3 regions of the Paenibacillus sp. GQ49 genome follow, and region 2 is predicted to be linked to each of the others. Evidence: riboswitches for the same ligand, from Rfam matches in the RefSeq annotation. Region 2 holds a riboswitch; each other region holds the start of a gene.

Region 1 (6,461 bases), on a different contig from region 2:
GAAAGAAGGAAGGAGTTATTTGCTGGCCCAATCCATTCAGGATGCCATGAACAAGTTGTACGGAACAGAGCACGGGGTCGTATGGGGCAAGCCCTTTTATTTATTGAATTACGTGAAACAACCTGCCGTTATCGTCGAAACCGGATTTTTGAGCAATGCGACAGATCGAGCCAGAATGAATGATCCCGCTGAGCAAAAACGAATCGCCCAGTCCATTGCCAATGGCATTATTTATTACCTGTCGGTAGTGTAGGAGCAGAATGCCATTGCCACACATCTCGAACCAGATCACCAATTCCTACAAATTGAACCTGATTTTGCAGACGGGAGACGGATTCCCGAATTACTGCGGATGTGTTCATCCCCGAATGACCGACATGACCAATGACAACACAGATATCCTTATCGATCGCACGCTGAGCAGCCAGATCCATTTGCTTGCGAATATGTTGCTTGGAGTTTTGATCATCCAGAAAAATGTCATTACCTACAGGTGGCATATTTTTGGATACGGCCAGTTCCCCCACCACGGAGCGAAAGTTCGTACGGCTGTCTACAAAGAAGAGGCCCCGCTCCTTGCATACATCGAGCACAATGGACATGATGCGTTTATCGGAAGTGATTTTGGAACCCATATGATTGTTCATGCCAATGGCGTGGGGCACATCATCAATTGCTTTCTCCACACGTGAGCGGACTTCTTCATCTGTTAGATTGGATGTGATTGCACCCGGGCCCAGCCACTCGGGTTTCCCCTTCTTGGGCTCCATCGGCATGTGTACAATGACGTCCATGCCTTTCTCATGTGCAGCTATCGCATCTTTCTTCGTTGTTGTCAAAAAAGGCATGACCGCTACCGTTAGTTTAACTGGCATCGCCAGGATCTCTGCCGTACCCTTCATGTCATTACCAACATCATCAATGATAATCGCTAACCGTTTGTGATTCGATGTGGACTCTGAAGCTGCGGCTGTTGGCCCTCCTACTGATATGCCCGCGTAAATCACAATCAAAAATGCCATGATACCTGCAATGAATCGATGAATCTTTCTCTTTACCTTCATCATGATTCCCTCCCCGTAACTTCTGTGATCTCATTGTTTGATAATGAAGGGAGGAATATGTAAGCCAAAGCCTTCCTTAATAACAACATCCCCGCCATTGGAGACCTCTATCTCAAGCGAAGATCTCCATCATTCCCGTTTTCTCCTTAAGCATTCAGACAAGAACTGTCATTGAACAGTTAGAAAATAGAGATTAATTAGAAAAAATACTGTAATTTGTCAGGTTTTCAGTTTAGGAATTATTTAGTAGAATCAACAAATGTAAGAGGTTATGTGCTTCATTTCATTCCTATGATTTATGGAAGGAGGTTTTGAAAGGGTTTACATAAAATAAATGCCAGACAATCCGCTATTCTTGTTTGTTATCCCTGGTCGCGGTTTCTCTATGTAACATTTACTATTATCGAGGAGGATGAAAGTAGTGAAATTCAAACTAAAAAAGACGATTAATGTTCTTTTGGCCTGTTTAACAGCCCTGCCTTTGATGTTAACCCCGACAAATGTGTCAGCAGCCAGCGATGCCAACATTAATTTGTCCTCAGAAAAACAGCTGATCAAAGGCTTTGGGGGCATTAACCTTCCTGCCTGGATTGGTGATCTGACTCCCGCTCAACGTGAAACTGCTTTTGGTAATGATCAGAATCAGTTAGGCTTCTCAATTCTCAGGATCTACGTTGATCCAGATTCTAATAACTGGTACCGTGAAGTTGCCACAGCCAAACGAGCTATCGAAAAGGGTGCTATTGTATTCGCATCCCCATGGAATCCTCCAAGCAGCATGGTTGAAACGTTTAACCGCAATGGGGACACCAATGCCAAACGTCTGAAATATGACAAATATGCCGCCTATGCGCAACATCTGAACGACTTTGTAACCTACATGAAAAATAACGGCGTAGATCTGTATGCCATTTCTGTGCAAAATGAACCCGATTATGCTCATGACTGGACCTGGTGGACTCCACAAGAGATCCTTCGATTCATGAAAGAAAATGCCGGGTCCATTCAAGGTACCAAAGTCATGGCGCCTGAATCCTTCCAATACTTAAAGAACATATCCGACCCAATTCTGAATGATCCGCAGGCACTTGCCAACATGGACATTCTGGGAGCACATACGTATGGAACCCAGATTTCGAATTTTGCCTACCCTCTCTTTAAGCAAAAAGGAGCCGGTAAAGAACTGTGGATGACTGAGGTGTATGTTCCAAACAGTGATAACAATTCAGCAGACCGCTGGCCTGAAGCATTAGACGTTTCCTATCACATGCACAATGCCATGGTAGAAGGTGATTTCCAGGCCTATGTGTGGTGGTACATCCGCAGACAGTATGGTCCGATGAAAGAGGATGGTACCATAAGCAAACGCGGGTATAATATGGCTCATTTCTCTAAATTCGTGCGTCCAGGCTATCTGCGAGTCGATGCAACGAAAAATCCGGATACGAATACCTTTGTCTCTGCCTACAAAGGTGATAACAAAGTCGTCGTCGTGGCGATTAACCGTGGAACTTCGGCTACAAGCCAAAAATTCGTTCTACAGAACGGTAATGCCTCCACAGTATCCTCATGGATCACGGACAGCAGTCGAAACCTGGCAAGCGGATCCCCGCTTACCGTATCCAATGGAGCCTTCACGGCACAGCTCCCGCCTCAGAGCGTAACAACGTTTGTTGCCAACGTTACTGGCGGAAACAGCGGCGGGAATACAGGCAGTGGTACTACGTATGAAGCCGAGACCGGAACGTCACTTACGGAAGCTGCCATTGAAACAATCTACCCCGGTTACACTGGCTCCGGGTATGTTAACTTCAATGCGATGACTGGTTCAGCCATTCAATGGAACGGCATTAATAACACTATAACAGGTACCAAAAACGTAAAGTTTCGTTATGCGCTGGAAAGCGGCACTCGGAACCTCGACATTTTTGTTAACGGAACCAAAGTCATTAGCAACGAGCCTTTTCCGGCTACGGGAAGCTGGTCCACTTGGGTTGAAAAAACAATACAGGTCCCCATGAACACGGGGACCAATACATTGAAAGTGGTTACCACCGGATCGGAAGGACCGAATATTGACAGCGTTAATGTTACCGCAGCACAATAAACGTTCCGTATGGCTGATGGAAGACCCTTTGCTGTACGTGCAGCTAAGCACTAACCTCATCGATACTCGAGTCTAAAGTTAGTGTTATATCAAAAAATGCAAAAAAAAGACTCCTTGAGCGTTAGCTTATGGAGTCTTTTTTTAGATGCGGTCGAGAGGACTCGAACCTCCACGGGGGGTTAGCCCACACGGACCTGAACCGTGCGCGTCTGCCAATTCCGCCACGACCGCATATTGTATCTCCGAGATCAATATCGGCGACAAGAAATAATATATCATGCGGAATCTATCATGTCAACACTGAAAATAATAACAATAAAGCCCGAAACAGACGTCCATGTCGATTCGGGCTTTACCTTTAACTACAAATTACAGCTTGGAAGGCCAGTTGCCATACCATGCATAACCGCCTCTTCTTTCTTTATCAATATCACTTAATTTGTATTTAACTACCCCATCACGACCAATAAAGATTGGTTTATCCGTTCCGATCTCATAGAAGCGTGCCCAAATTGGTGCAGCTTTGGAATCAGCGATAATTTTACTGTCTCCATTAGCTCTTTCATACTTGTAACCCGTAATTTTCACTTTGTTAAACCAAGCCTCCGCTCCTTTAATGGATGCGGTAATTTTAGCGTTAGCAGGTCTGGTTTTCAGAAATTTAACAATCGTTACACTCTCTCCAGCTGTCAGCGATGGCACTTCGTAGATTCTTGCGCTCGCTGGTTTAAGAGAGCTGGAATCATGTTGTTGTCCCCATGCTGTCAGCTTACCACCTGAAACGACCTGTGTATTCAGAATCGCCTCCACACCTTTGGCAACTGAATTTTTACTGCGGTTAGCAAGTGTGCTGTCGATAAACGAGAAATCACCTTTGCGTGCTGCTACTTCATCCAGCATGATCATTACATTAATCATGGCATCATCATTGTAGGTAATGTGCTTGTGATATCCGGAGCTTTGGTAGACTTGTGGCCATCCGCCGTTTGAATACTGCATGTTGATCAAAAAGTTAATGCCTTTGATTGCAGCTGTGGAGTAACGCGGATCATTCGTCTTTTTAAATTCCTTCGCCAATCTTCTAATTTCTGAGTATGTAGCCTTGTTGTCAATCGTTGACTTCGCCCATTCTCCACTGGTTTGTTTATAATCTTTTCTCCAACCTCCATCTGGCAGCTGGTTCTTCAAAACATCGGAAATACTTGCTGTTGTACCTGATGCATCGGCAGCAGATACGGTTGCTACAGGGAGAACTGCCATTCCAACGGCTGAGAATACCATGGTAAATGCTAGAACAAAAGTAACTATTTTTTTTGCTTTCAAAGATAACACTCTCCTATGTTTGTTTTAATAAATCTTCTACTTCTACTTTACCTATGATACGTGTCCCTAAACCTCCTTTTTTTGTATTTATCGCATAATAAAATCAATTTTAATCCAATATGTGGATTGGATAATCAGATAATATGCAAAAAATCGATTTTTGTCAATATATGCAACTTAATGAATATAATATCTTAAATTCTACATAACGGAATAGTTCTTTTAACTCATGACAAACCTATTCATTTATCCAAAATCACCTTCAACGAATCAATAATGACGTTTTTGTCATGAATGATACCCAAACTTGATGCCCTCTTTCATATAAAAACCGTAATTCCGATAACATTGGGGTACTACGAAGGGTTTTAAATGGGTTTGACAATTACGCATTTATGCAATATAGTTTCAAATAGTTACAAAAACTTAATTATTCATTGCCGAGTTTCATGTTTGAAAACGGGGGAACCATTTTGGGTGAATTATTCTTATACATAGGAAATATAGGGAACCTTCTACCGAACCCTTAGCTAACTCCGTAGGCATCGAAGGGAGAACATTGATTTTGAAAAAACTGATTATCTCCATTTTTGGAGCAGCTGTATTATTTACATCCGGGGCAACAAGCACAGAGGCAAGCAGTATCAACTCCGTAGTGAACAACATGACAGGTATTCCTTACAAATGGGGTGGCACAACTGTAGCCGGCTTCGACTGTTCTGGTTTTATGAGATATCTTTTCAACAAATACAGCATTGAACTGCCACGTACTTCTCAGCAGCAAGCCAAAGCAGGTACTCCGGTATCCAAGAGCAATGTTCGGACAGGTGATCTGGTGTTCTTTAATACAACAGGCAAAGGCATTTCACATACAGGTGTATATATCGGCGGCGGACAATTCGCTCATGCCTCCAGCAGTAAAGGTGTAAGCATCACGAAGTTATCGAATCCATACTTCAATGACCGCTATGTAACAGCACGTCGGGTAACTGGACAGTTTATGTATAATAAAATGTTGGGTAAAATGTAATTCACATGCAAAAAGGCATCGGTTATTAACCGGATGCCTTTTTTGTGCTTATAAATGTATGTTGCATTGCTTACTAATGAAGCGCCTTCTGCACTCGCATCGCACCCTGAGACAGGGCATGTCCTCCTCCAACAGCTCCGGCCACGGCTACAGTCTCCATAATCTCCTGATCTGTTGCTCCCTTGGCACGGGCTTCTTCTACATGGTAGAAGGTACATACCTCATTGTTTGCAAACAATCCAATCCCAAGGGCAATTAACTGTTTTGTCTTCGCATCAATCACGCCAGGTTGGAAACATTCTCCGGTAAACTCATGATACGACTTCACCACACCTGGCAGTACATCGCTTAATGCTCCAATCTGATCCTTGTAGGCATGAACTTTATCATTCATCAATGTCATGGCTTGTAGCACACCCTCTCGGCTATAGTTACAGATCTTCCTCACTGTACCTATCTTCTCTCCCGAGTGAGCCAATTATGCCAAGAAATCATGGTAATTCCAAACATTTAACGCTCATGGCTCTGCCATAATTATGAGCTGTTACTCACTAAGTGGACTCTGGCGCGGCTCGCTGAACAGCTGATATCTGTAACTGCGATCCAGCTTAACGACACGTCGATTCTGACGACGGATAAGCACCTGCTCGCCATCCCAGGCAACAACAATCCCGGTTACATCGTTAGATTCCAGCTCGTCCCGTACGACTCTTACTTTCTCACCTGACAGACGCAGAGCGTCCAGTTCTGTATCACTGATCATCTTCATGGCTCCTATATTCCAAATTTATTTACAAAAAGAGACCTAAATGAAATGTCATTTAGGTCTCACGTGACTGTATTGGACTGTCATGTCATTCGAAATTATGTCCCGACTGAAAGTTACCGCTGCGCGTGCTCTTTGCTGTCGTTCTTCTCGAACCAAAAATCAAGCACT
Region 2 (6,461 bases):
GATTCTTCTTCTGGATCGACAGGACAATTTACGTGAGTTGTCAGAAGTATCTGACATTGTCCGTTCCATCAGTGGGCTTCACCGAGGGAAACATCATTTGTATTACCCGCAAAACAAGGTGGATGCGATTATTCACGAATTACCGTCACATATACGCCCCTATTTCTTGTAATCGTGTGGGTATAATCCAATGAAGAATTTCGATATCAAAACACTTTCTAAAAGAGCTATTTTTCATGATACAGTAATCTGCTTTAATGGGGAGTATATGTAGATCGACATAATTTTGTAAATGCAAGCAGGCAGAATGAGCACAATCAACAATATATAGATCAGAATATCCGTATATCTTCTATATATTGTAGTTGTGAAGAAACAAACGTAATGATGTAATACACAGATTACCCAAAATGTTTTATGTATGAGTCATTGAATTATTGAATTTTACAAATTGAATTTTCAGAAGAAGATAGTCGTTATTTCGACATGAAGGGAGATACAGACATGATGCTGTTCGACACACATACACATCTGGATGCACCACAATTCGACGAGGACCGCGAGGACATGATTCAGCGTGCTGTGGATGCAGGAGTTGGTCGCATGATCAACATTGGCTTTAACCGGGAGACGATTCCAACCACAATGAAACTCGCCGAAACATATGACTTTATATATGCAGCTGTAGGGTGGCATCCCGTAGATGCGATCACAATGCAGGAGGGCGATTTGGAGTGGATTGCATCTTTATGCAAGCATGAAAAAGTGGTTGCGATCGGTGAGATTGGGTTGGATTATCACTGGGATACTTCACCGAAAGAAATACAGCATCGCGTATTACGACAACAAATTGCTTTGGCGCGTGAAGTGAACATGCCAATTGTCATCCATAATCGGGATGCACATGAGGATATCATAAGAATTTTGCGTGAAGAGAAGGCGGGGGAAGTTGGTGGTGTGATGCACTCGTTCTCGGGCAGCTGGGAAACAGCAAAAAGTTGTCTCGATATGGGCTTCCATCTCTCCTTCGGAGGACCGATCACATTCAAAAATGCAAAGCAGCCCAAAGAGGTGCTGGAGAAGGTTCCTATGGACCGGTTTTTCATTGAAACAGATGCTCCATATTTGACACCTCACCCTTATCGTGGGAAGCGAAATGAGACAGCGCATGTACGTCTGGTTGCAGAGGCAGCTGCGGAAATTAAAGGCATTTCGGTGGAGGAAATTGCTGCAATAACAACCAAAAATGCCATGGAACGATTTGGGATTCGTTAAAAAAACGAGCAAATGAGGTGAAAAAGGCAGGTAAGCGGAGGTAATTTGCCCTTTGATCCAAATAAATCAAGAATATTACAATATTTTAACCAAATATTCAGAAAAACGTACTTGATCAACGCTTTACAACATGCATCAAAACAGGATATCATCTTTTCAGTGAATTGTTGTGCGGAAAATTGGACAGATGTTCGGGGGATGAACAAAGGGACACTTTCCGATGAAACAACATTACTTTCATGAATCAGTCTCGCTGAGTCTCCGTTATCGGAGAGCGGGGGAACCAATAGGGCTTAAACATCGGTGTATTTGGCCGATGCGCAACGTTCGCTGACCCAAAAGCAGCGAAGAGAACTGCGAAGCCGTATTTGATTTCTTCTTTGGGTCTCGGGGTGAATTCAAGGGCGTCCGCCATGAGCGGGTGACCCAAGATAGGGCGGCTCTCTTTCGCCCGAACCCGACAGCTAACCTCGCAAGCGGAAAAAGAGAGGCAACCTCGTGCATGAATTTCCGATATTCAAAATCATTCGGAAGCCACGAAAGAGTTCCTCTTACACTCTTTCTTTGGCTTTTTTGTTTTTGAATAAAAGAAATATTGTCATCATACGGTAGGTATTCAGGAGGATGACATCATGTTGCGAAGATTGATTCATGGTGCAGAACCGGATTATGTTGGTCCAATCTGTGTTCTGTAGAAAATTTGGTATAGTCACGTCAAAGACATCATGCATTACTTTAGACGACGAGGCTATGAAGGAGGACGGAGAAGTGGGCACATTCCAACCAGAAGAGACCCATGAGTCACGATCATCCAGTAAGTCTTTCGCGTTGCGGTGGAAGCATGAGAACATGCGTCAAATGGCATTGATCGCGATTTTCTCAATTGCGCTTACAATCATGATCTTGTTAGTCGTTTACGGTCAGGCCGGGAAACAAATTTCACTGGTTATTGACGGCAAAGCTCAGGTGGTAGAGACTCGTACAGGAATGCTTCAGGAAATGCTGGAGGAGCAGTCGATCACAGTCAGCCCTCACGATAAGGTATCCATGTCCATGAACGGGGCGATTACAGATGGAGACCGAATCGTTATTGAGCGGGCCGTTCCAGTTAACATTACGGCAGACGGAGACACCAAGACTCTGTATACAACCGATTCATCGGTAGAAGATGCAATTCAAAAATCAGGTATTCAAGTTGAAAGTAATGATAAAGTGTATCCGGCGCTTGGAACTGCGATCAAAGCGGATATGAAGATCCGTGTAGTGCGCGTAACAAAGCGTACAGTGAATGTAGAGCAACCGATTGCTTACAAAGTCATTAAAACGGCTGACCCTAGCTTGTACAAAGGGGATAACCGTGTCGTTGTAAACGGCAAAGAAGGCAAACTTGTGCAGCATATCGAAAAGGTATTTCAGGATGGAGAACTGGTCTCCAAAAAAATGGTCGGCAAATCTGTCGCGAATAATCGTGTAGATAAAGTGATCGCTGTCGGCACCAAAGCAAAACCGGTCGTGAAGGAACCTGAGATTCAGACCGTATCGGCTCAAACGTCAACAACCAAAAAGGCTACAACAACGAACTCGAAGAAAACATCTGCCTCGGGCAGCAAAGTAATTACCGTATCCGGGACTTCTTTTAAATACTCCAAAGTACTTAAAAATGTATCCATGACTGCCTACTCTTCCGAAGAGCCTGGCATTGGTACTAAAACGGCTTCTGGTACTCGTGTAACAGAAGGACGCACCATTGCGGTTGATCCCAAAGTCATTCCAATTGGCTGGTGGGTATATATCGAAGGTCTGGGATTCCGTCGTGCGGAAGATACAGGCGGTGCTATTAAAGGCAACAAAATTGATGTATATTATGACAGTGTGAAGCATGCCCTGAATTTTGGACGTAAGAAAGGCAAGACGGTCTACGTGATCGGTCCAGTGAAGCCGGAAGCGAACTAAAATCGTTTTACTTTGAAATGGGAATGCTATAAAATAGTTGCATGAATGATTCATGCGGAATATGCGGCGGAGGAGTCTGAATTCAGTCTCCCCCGCCGTTTGGCAGAGAAGAGGATATTCCTCTTCTTTTTGCGTTAGAAAGGAAGAAATGGAACATGATAAAAGAAGTCATTGTGGTGGAAGGCCGTGACGATACGGTAGCTATCCGTCGGGCCGTTGAAGCCGATACCATAGAAACAGGTGGATCAGCCATCAACCAACGCATTCTGAAGCGGATTGCGCTTGCTCAGGAGAGACGGGGAGTCATTGTACTGACCGATCCGGATCATGCTGGCGAACGCATTCGTAAAATTATTGCGAACAAGGTGCCAGGCTGCAAACATGCCTTCATTCCGGAAGCCGATGCAACGCGCAAAGGGGACATTGGGGTGGAGAATGCCTCACCAGAGGCGATCCGTCATGCTCTGGCGCGTGTACATACTTCATACGAAGGTGCTCCGAGCCTGATTGATTGGGAGGACCTGATCGCGGCAGGACTTATTGTGCATCCGCAGGCTGCTGCACGTCGCATGGAGATGGGCAATCTGCTGGGCATCGGTTATTGTAACGGGAAGCAGTTCCACAAACGTCTCAGTGTATTTCAGATTACAAGGGAAGAGTTCTCTACAGCATTAGCGCAAATTGAACGTGAAGGATTGTGAGCATATGAAGAACATGGAAGAGACGATTGAAATTGCAACGCCAAAGCGTACGAAAGAGATTATTCAAAGACACGGATTCTCATTCAAGAAAAGTCTGGGTCAGAACTTTCTGATCGATCAAAATATACTGAACAAAATCGTTAATGCGGCCGATCTGGACGAGTCCAAGGGCGCACTGGAGATCGGGCCTGGTATTGGAGCCCTCACGGAGCGACTGGCTCGGGTAGCCGGTCCCGTCACAGCCGTAGAGATTGACCAGCGCTTGATCCCAATCCTGGGAGAAGTGATGCAGCCTTATTCAAATGTACGTGTTCATCATGGCGATGTGTTAAAGCTTGATCTGGCTGAGTTGTTTAATACGGATTTTGCATCCGTGGACAAAGTCAGTGTTGTGGCTAACCTGCCTTATTATGTAACGACTCCAATCATGATGAAACTTCTGGAAGAGAAACTGCCGGTAGACAGCATTGTTGTCATGATCCAAAAAGAAGTGGCTGAACGCATGGCTGCTGCACCGGGATCAAAAGACTACGGTAGTCTGAGCATCGCAGTTCAGTACTACAGTATGCCGGAACTTGTGTGTATTGTGCCTCCTACGGTCTTCATTCCGCAACCTAATGTGGAATCAGCTGTCATTAAGCTGAAGGTGCGTGAGCAGCCACCAGTGGAGATTCCGGATGAAGCACACTACTTCGAAGTGGTACAGGCTTCTTTTGCCCAGCGGAGAAAAACAATCTCAAACAACTTGAAGGCACGTTTCTTCACAAAGGAGAACCGGGAACAGGCAGACATTCTGCTGGAGCAGGCAGGTATTCAACCGTCCCGGCGTGGAGAGACATTGAGTCTGCAAGAGTATGCCACACTCAGCACCGTAATGTGGGAAGCAGGGGTACGTGCAGCGCTGTAAAATTTGAATGAACCAAACCGGGTCTTTGCCCATACGATGGGGTAGAGGTGATTACGTTGATGAATATCGGAGACTTGGTCGTTCGGAAGTCATACGGCGGCGATGTGACTTTTCGGGTGGAAGGCCTCCAGTTGGATGCTGCGGTCATTAAAGGGACTGAGTTCCGGCTGATTGCCGATTCCCCGGTGGACGATTTGATACAGGTTCCCTACGAACCACAAAGCGCCAAGACCAGACAGGCGCATATTAAAGCACATCAGACCCTGTCCCGTCTGCAGCAGAATCGTATGGAACAGGCTGAGCGGAATCGGGAAGGTCTGGTACAGGATTGGTCTGCCCAGCAGGAACCGGCTTATTTTGAAATGCCTGGAAAGGTACTTCATCTGGATGGAGATCCGAACTATTTGAAAAAAAGTATGGATCTCTATGAGCAACTTCGTGTGCCCGCAGAGGGACAATATGTCCATGAATCGGCAATGGCAGATACCTTATACCGCTTATTACCCAAAGTACGTCCGGATATCGTAGTTATTACGGGTCATGATGGGGTGCTAAAGACACGTCAGCCCTATGACTTATATAGTCTTGGTAGCTACAAGAACTCGCAAAATTTTGTGTCGGCCATTCAGGTGGCCAGACAATATGAACGCCATTTGGATGCACTCACTATTGTGGCAGGGGCCTGTCAGTCCCATTTTGAGGCACTGCTGCGCGCTGGAGCGAACTTTGCCAGTTCTCCAGGCAGAATTCTCATTCATGCACTTGATCCGGTCTATGTGGCAGCTAAGGCCTCCTTTACCTCTGTGCGCGATACGGTCAACATGAGTGATGTTCTGCACAATACCATCAGTGGTAGCCAGGGTGTGGGTGGTGTCGAGACACGGGGGAGTTACCGGGTAGGTCTGCCTGGGCTGAATGATTTATCTACGCTAAAAGTGAACCCGTCGGCAGTCTGATGTAGGCCATTTAAAGTCCCAATTTGGGGCTTTTTTTGTTTGCAAAAAAATTCATTGACAACAACTTTTTGATGCTGATATAATAATTAGTTTTGATTTGACAATGACTGTAAAATCCGGTATAATGGACAAGAAAAGAGGTGGTCGTCGACAATGGCTAAAAACACGCTGTTGGATATCAAACGCAATCTCGATGCACATATTGGTCAGAAAATTATGCTGCGGGCTAATGGTGGCCGCCGTAAGACCATTGAGCGTACGGGTGTATTGGAAGAAACGTACCCTTCTGTTTTTATTGTTAAGCTTGATGAGGAGCAAGAAACCTTCAAGCGAGTTTCTTATAGTTATGCGGATATACTTACGGAGTCGGTGGAAGTCATGGTTTATGACCCGGGCAGCCAGACGCATAGCTCCTATATGGAGACGTAAGTATCGATTTACAGGCGATTCGCCCCACAAGGCGGATCGCTTTTTTGTTTTCTTTAAACACCAATTCTCCCTCTAACGTAACCCATACATACTCAGGAATGAGCGAGGAACGGTCGCGGCATACTATATGGACAGGTGAAGGGACAGTTTCTTAAGCAATGCAGGAAACTGAATTTGGCCTGATGGCAAGATGTCCAAAACGTGAACGAACTCATCACATTATGAAGGATACTTTGGAGG
Region 3 (6,461 bases), on a different contig from region 2:
GAAGCTTGTCCGTGGTAAGATGTTAGTCGTGAAATGGGCCAACCGCATGGCGGTGAGCCTGGCCTTTGAGGTTGCTGTTGATCGCACCGAAGGTGTCGGTGGTTATACGGACATACGTCTGTAATGTACCATCCTATGGGGAGGAAGATAACGCATGGTTTTTTCACAAGAGGAAGTCGAAGCTCATCTGGGAAGGCTGGAAGGCTGGGAACTGGAAGAGGGACGGTGGATTGTACGCAAATTTGTGTTCTCCAACTACATGAAAGGGATTGCATTTGTGGATGAGGTCGCTGCGATCTCGGAAGCGTTCAATCATCATCCTTTTATTACGATTGACTATACAACGGTTACGCTGCGTCTTACGTCATGGGATGCGGGCGGTATTACATCTGTAGATATTAAGGAAGCAGGGCAGTACAACGAAGCTTATGACAAAATGAGGTCGGAATAACAAGGTTGGTTATTATCGCACGGCGGAAGTGAGTGAACCATACATGTCAGACTATAATCAGAAACAACCTCTTATTGCTGTCGTAGGCAGTCTCAATATGGATCTCGTGGTGAAGACAGACATGATTCCGGAAGAGGGAGAGACGGTGAGCGGGGAGGAACTGCATTATCTCGCTGGTGGCAAAGGGGCGAACCAGGCTGTTGCCGCTGCACGTCTGGGTGGACAGACCACAATGATTGGTGCGGTGGGATCGGATGGTTTTGGCGAACGTCTGCTGCACAGTCTGACGGAAAGTGGTGCAGATGTCTCGCAGGTTCGCAGATTGGAAGACACGGTTACAGGGACGGCTTCCATCTGGCTCTCTCGGGGAGACAATCGGATTATCGTTATTCCTGGTGCGAATGGGCAAGTAGTGCCTGAGATGCTGGAAGAGGCGGATACGGTAAAAAGCCTGACTGCAGCCGCAGCGGTGCTGCTGCAGCTGGAGATCCCGCTGCCAGCGGTTACCCGCGCCGCCCAACTGGCAGCTGAAGGCAGCGCACTGGTGGTGCTCAACCCGGCTCCCGCGGTGCCGGGTCTGCCCCAGGAGCTCCTGCGGTGCGTCGACGTTGTCACGCCGAACCGCAGCGAGCTTGCCGTGCTTACCGGCCGGGATCATCTCCGGCCGGAAGACCTGGATGCGGCGGTCGCAGAGCTCGCCGCATCCCTCGGGGCCGCTGTCGTCACGACGCTCGGCCCCGAGGGGGCTGTGTACGCGGCGCCTGGTGGCCGCGTACAAGCAGGGCGTGCCGGCGCGTGCCGTGCGCCCGGCTACGCCGTAAGCGCCGTCGATACGACCGGCGCTGGCGATTGCTTCAACGGCGCGCTGGCGGTAGCCCTCGCGCGCGGTGAGACCTTGGACGCGGCTGTAGGCTTCGCCATGGGTGCGGCCGCGTTATCCGTGACAAAGCTCGGCGCCCAGTCCGGGATGCCGTCCGCACGTGAAGTTGAGGCCTTTCTGGCCGAGAATGCGCCAGAGTCCTAATAATTGGCATAACAAAGAGGCTCTTATTCTCCCAAAAGGGGATTAAGCGCCTCTTTGTTATGCGTGTGCAGAGATTATTTCTTCTCTGACAGCCACATGGCGATATTTGCAATCTCTTCGTCCTGCAGTTTGCCCTTGAAGGAAGGCATGCCACCTTTACCTTTGACAATCGTAGAATAGATCTTCTCCAGATCATCCTGGCTACCGATGTTGGCCAGAGCAGGTCCTACGCCACCTTGAAGCTGATCCCCGTGACAGGAGATACAATTGGCTTTGACCAGTGCTTCAGCTTGTCCAGCATCCAATGTTACTTCCGGCATGGTTGGTTTGGCTTCTTCAGCCACTTCTTCTTTCCCTGGAAGCGTAAACATTAAAACAATAGCTAAAGCGCATGCTGCAAAAAATACTCCGCTCATGATCCATTTGTGCATCCCTTATGTCCCCTCCAGAATGAAAGATCATCTAACCTGAAACTATCCATATCATTATAACGGAACCTGTACTGACATCATAGCATTTTGTGGGAATTTTTTGAACTAATCACATAACAAGGGGCGAATTTGGTTGTTTTGCAATGGTTTCTAACCGCGAGGCCCTTCATAAACCATACAGTGAAAGGGCTTCAAGCCGCTTGGGGTCTGTCGTTCGTATGTATCCTGGGTGACAAATCCACTCTTCAGATAGACTTGAATGGCACGAGCATTCCAAGTGAGTACTTCCAGATCAATCTCATTCGTGGGATTTCGGCGAATGGCTTCCTGTACAATGGCAGTGACAAAAGCTGTCCCTTGACCCTGACCACACAGCTCTGGATGCATGCCAAGGCCAATCCGGGTTACCCCTTGAAGTGGGAAGTATTGAGCAAACCCACATATACGATCGTTCTGATCCAGGACGATCGCATATTGCTCCTGCCGCAGCTGTGCATCTCCGAATTCGACTTCCAGAGCTTTCATCTGCTCCCAGGGGAGCCAGCTGTAGATATTGTAAGGCGGGTCATACTGCCAACTGCAGATAAGCTCCGCATGTTCTTCTCGCATGGGTACAACGTGAAACGTCACAGGGGTTTCCTTCATACACCTGCATGCTCCTTTCCTTGAAACAGAACTCTTTGTCCACTCTACAAAAGAGATGTTCATTTAGCAAGTCTTCCTTCCCAAGAAAAAAAATGAAACAAAAGTTCCGGTAATTCCGTTTATATTATAACGGGATGGGTAAAAACATCATAAGGGCACGGACGAACGAACGCAAAATGAACCTGTTGATGTCGCAGGATATGCCCCGAGTAACTTGCAACATGAATAAGGATTGAAGCACAAAAAAACCGCCGGATACATTCCTGCGGAGAATGTACCGGGCGGTTCTGTTATGCTTCTTGCTTCGTTCCAGTATGGTTAATGGTTACAGCATCATGTTGCTCAGCTTGTCCCTAGTCAAGGGCCAGTGATTCATATGCGTCCGTGCTCATAATCCGTTTTGCGCCAACATAACGATTGGCCCAATAGTTTTCACTCAATGCACTGATCGTAACGCCTTTGGAAGAAGAGGAGTGTGCAAACTTTCCATCTCCTACAAAGATTCCTACATGAGATACGCCTTTACCTGTTGTATTAAAGAACACCAGATCGCCAGCTCTCATTTCCATGCGGGATACGGAATCGCCCATGTCGAATTGGGAACTGGATTGGCGTGCCAAATCAATACCCAACTTGTCGAATACATACCGTGTAAATCCGGAGCAGTCAAAGCCGTTAAGCGTTGTTCCTCCACTTTTGTATGTAGTTCCCATTGCTGAATCAATTACTGTGTCCATCTTTGAATCTGCGAATGCGCTACCTGCACCAAGTGATAAAGCGAATGTGATGCTAAGTACAGCTGCGGTTAATTTCTTCTTGAACAAGAGATATTCCCCTTCCAATGCCTGCGAGGTTAGCTTAAGGATTCGGTTGAAGGTCCCCTATGATCCCTCTGTAGCAAGATCAATTCACCCATAACTGGTTCCCCCGCTTCCCAGGTGCCAGGAATTTGGCTATGCTAGTTATGCACCTGCGAAATCAAGAAATGACGATTTAATTTTAAGTAGTTACAAATATGAATGTAAAGATTACAAAGTTGTTACTAAAAACTCACTGCGATTATTGTAACAGAGGAGTACGGCTTTGGCAACGTTTAACAACAAATTTAGCAAAAAAACCTCGACCTTTGACGGGGAAAGGTTGAGGTTTGCCTATTTATTAAGTACATATTAGGGCATGAGTTTAACATGTGATGGTAACAATTTTTAAACTATCTGCTCTCACCTTTGGATATTTTGGACTGCCATAATCGGAAATGGCTGCATATTTTCCACAGACTCAATAGACATCTGGCAAGTGGATACGTCTGTTGTAGTATAAGTCCGGTAAGTCCCGTTAATAACCATGAGGCTGAAGTGAATGCCCCAAAGACGAGCAGGTGTACTCCCCCCAGCAGGAGTGCAATGCCGATTACAGCGATGAGATGACGCAGTGCAATCCAGAGTGCTTTGAGGGTACCGTGAGCCCCGCCTTCTCCTTCTGGTGCCGAAACACCGAACTGCATGTAGAGTATGGCGTGGTGGATGATCCAACCATATACAATCCAGGCAGCAACATAAGGGATACCAGGCAAAAGTAATTGAAGGGAATGAAATCCGTCCATGAGAATCGAGTAGAGCTTCGGTATGAGCCAGTAGGCGGGCAGAAGTATCAATAAAGTACGTATGGTGTGGAGCAGCAGCATCGGTTTCCACAGATTTTTGATTCCGCGGACGAAGGGGATGCGCTCTTCTGTAGAGTTAAAGTGCTGAAGTGAGTAGAGCAGTCCTGCCTGAATGAGGGGGCTGATCAACATGCGAACCAGCAGCATGCCCCCCAGAATCCATAGATAACGATGAACCTCCGGATGGGTAGACAGGTTGAGTTGACTTTCCATTTTGAACAAAAGTGTACTCAGTTCCCCGGCATCAGAATCCGGATAACGCAGGAGTAGGGGGATGACCGCCGATTGTACCATTCGATAGAAGAAATATCCCCAAATGAGTTGATAGAGAAATAAGAGTGCGGCAATGAACATATGCTGACGGACGAGAAACCAGCCTTCACGTATTTTCGCTTTCACCGTTTCCACCTCACCATGACAGACCTCCGAATATGGCTTCTATTAGTTTGGTTACACTCATGCTCCAGCGGGATTTCGCCCGCTCATCCAGTCCGGATTTCAGGAAATTGTTCATATGGCGGTTCTCCAGCACGATCGTGTACAGGGGATCGGTCATGGCCCAGGATACGGGGGATGTGTGAGTTAATTTATAGGTGATGCGATCTTCTTTGCCATTCCATTGCTTGGTGAGGATATGCCCGTCTTCAAAAGCAATGCGAACAGGAACGGCGCTGTAGTCACTGCCTTTTTTCGCTATCGTCACGGATGACTCGTACAATGTTTGACCGTCTTTCTGTACGGGCGTAACACGAATCTTCTCTACAGCAAAGTCAGCCATCCCGTTACCATAGACGTATTGATCAAAATAATCAGACCAGGAAGTGCGAGTCACTTGTTCCACAACGTTCTGGAAATCAGCCGAAGTGGGATGTTTGAAGCGGTACTTCTTCACATAGGTAGAGAGAATGCGTTCCATCTTTTTGGTACCGACTTGATGTTCAATACCAAGCAATACAAGCTTGCCACGTGTATAGACATTGGCTGCATACTCATTCTGTGAATCAAACTTCCAGGATTCTTGTGTTAAGGATGAAGGAGACGTAATTAGTCCCGATTGTACCGGCAGATTCGGAATCAATCCGTATTCCTGCTCCATCAGTTTGTCTTCTGCATAAGAGGTGAACCCCTCATCCAGCCAGGCCTCCTCGAATTCGTTGCTGGCAACCATGCCGTAGAAGTACTGGTGTCCGATCTCGTGGATTACGGTACGTTCCAGGTCATAACCTGGCGTAGTGTCATCGGCTCCAAAGGCCGTAACTAGCGTAGGGTATTCCATACCTCCAGCACCGTTCCCCGCTTTGGGTGGAACTACGATGGATAAGGTAGCGTAAGGATACGGGCCAAACCATTTGCTATAATTGGCTAGAGCGGCCTTCGCAGCATGGAAATAACGTTCTTTCAGATCCTGATGAGCTGGGTCCAGATATAACTTGATTCGTACACCAGGCACATTGGGTGCAGAGAATGGTTCCTCGGCGTACACAAAATCGGGTGAGGCTGCCCAGGCGAAGTCATGCACATCATCGGCATAGAATTGATAGACCTTTTCTCCGTTTTTCACCACGGCTTGCTGCGTTGGAAATCCGGTAGCAGCCACTTTGTATGTTTCAGGCACTCGAATACGCACACTATATATACCGAAGTCGGCGTAGAACTCTGAATTGCCATGGTACTGGTGCAGATTCCAGCCTTCCGTTGTTCGTCCACGCCTGCCTACAGGTTCATAGGCACTTAATTTGGGAAACCATTGACCTGCCATGACAAAATGATCAGCAGTTCCCATCCGGGCAAAAATCTTTGGCAGATTCACTTCAAATCGGGTGTGGAGCGTGATGCTTTCCCCACCTTTGACGGGTTTGGGCAGGCGTACTTTAATGAGGGTGGTGTCCTTGATATTTCCGTCATCTGGTTGCACATACTGCATCCGGTGCAGGAGAGAGAGCCCGTCCTCCGTTTTCATTTCGGTAATGTTCATGGAGCCGTAACCATTGGTAGGCATGACATCACCCCGAAGCTTTCCGCCGGATTCCCTCATAAAGGTGGTGTCAGCAGAAGAGAAGGCGTTGGGATACATATGAAAGTAAAGCTCGCTGACGGTTTTTTTGCCTGGATGTGTCCAGGTAATCGTCTGAGTCCCTTCCAATACGTTTCCTTCGACCAGCTTCACATCCATGTGATATTCCACAACACGGTTGCTGTACACTTCGGCTGTAGGGGTCTGTACACTTTCTGGAGGTGCTGGAGTTG

The links. A riboswitch is a leader RNA that binds a small molecule or an ion and turns the genes downstream of it on or off. The one in region 2 is predicted to bind cyclic di-AMP.
Region 1: linked by a shared signal. The riboswitch ahead of AC6CIF_RS02215 (C40 family peptidase) and the one ahead of AC6CIF_RS29755 (resuscitation-promoting factor) in region 2 are both predicted to bind cyclic di-AMP.
Region 3: linked by a shared signal. The riboswitch ahead of AC6CIF_RS31350 (C40 family peptidase) and the one ahead of AC6CIF_RS29755 (resuscitation-promoting factor) in region 2 are both predicted to bind cyclic di-AMP.

Annotation. Positions count from the first base shown of each region.
Region 1 is NZ_JCAXEL010000001.1:476,613-483,073, forward strand. It holds gene AC6CIF_RS02190 (N-acetylmuramoyl-L-alanine amidase family protein) at 1-253, shown strand, start outside; gene AC6CIF_RS02195 (divergent polysaccharide deacetylase family protein) at 228-1,067, opposite strand; gene xynC (glucuronoarabinoxylan endo-1,4-beta-xylanase XynC) at 1,477-3,171, shown strand; tRNA gene AC6CIF_RS02205 (tRNA-Leu) at 3,318-3,402, opposite strand; gene pelA (pectate lyase) at 3,541-4,494, opposite strand; cyclic di-AMP (ydaO/yuaA leader) riboswitch at 4,923-5,054, shown strand; gene AC6CIF_RS02215 (C40 family peptidase) at 5,060-5,524, shown strand; gene AC6CIF_RS02220 (carboxymuconolactone decarboxylase family protein) at 5,598-5,927, opposite strand; gene AC6CIF_RS02225 (hypothetical protein) at 6,069-6,287, opposite strand; gene AC6CIF_RS02230 (hypothetical protein) at 6,407-6,461, opposite strand, start outside.
Region 2 is NZ_JCAXEL010000029.1:14,207-20,667, forward strand. It holds gene AC6CIF_RS29745 (HD domain-containing protein) at 1-172, shown strand, start outside; gene AC6CIF_RS29750 (TatD family hydrolase) at 505-1,275, shown strand; cyclic di-AMP (ydaO/yuaA leader) riboswitch at 1,517-1,770, shown strand; gene AC6CIF_RS29755 (resuscitation-promoting factor) at 2,044-3,228, shown strand; gene rnmV (ribonuclease M5) at 3,384-3,929, shown strand; gene rsmA (16S rRNA (adenine(1518)-N(6)/adenine(1519)-N(6))-dimethyltransferase RsmA) at 3,934-4,836, shown strand; gene yabG (sporulation peptidase YabG) at 4,896-5,792, shown strand; gene veg (biofilm formation stimulator Veg) at 5,946-6,221, shown strand.
Region 3 is NZ_JCAXEL010000034.1:26,907-33,367, reverse strand. It holds gene AC6CIF_RS31375 (hypothetical protein) at 1-124, shown strand, start outside; gene AC6CIF_RS31370 (4a-hydroxytetrahydrobiopterin dehydratase) at 155-451, shown strand; gene rbsK (ribokinase) at 495-1,475, shown strand; gene AC6CIF_RS31360 (c-type cytochrome) at 1,550-1,906, opposite strand; gene AC6CIF_RS31355 (GNAT family N-acetyltransferase) at 2,057-2,551, opposite strand; gene AC6CIF_RS31350 (C40 family peptidase) at 2,905-3,375, opposite strand; cyclic di-AMP (ydaO/yuaA leader) riboswitch at 3,379-3,516, opposite strand; gene AC6CIF_RS31345 (hypothetical protein) at 3,762-4,613, opposite strand; gene AC6CIF_RS31340 (M1 family metallopeptidase) at 4,624-6,461, opposite strand, start outside.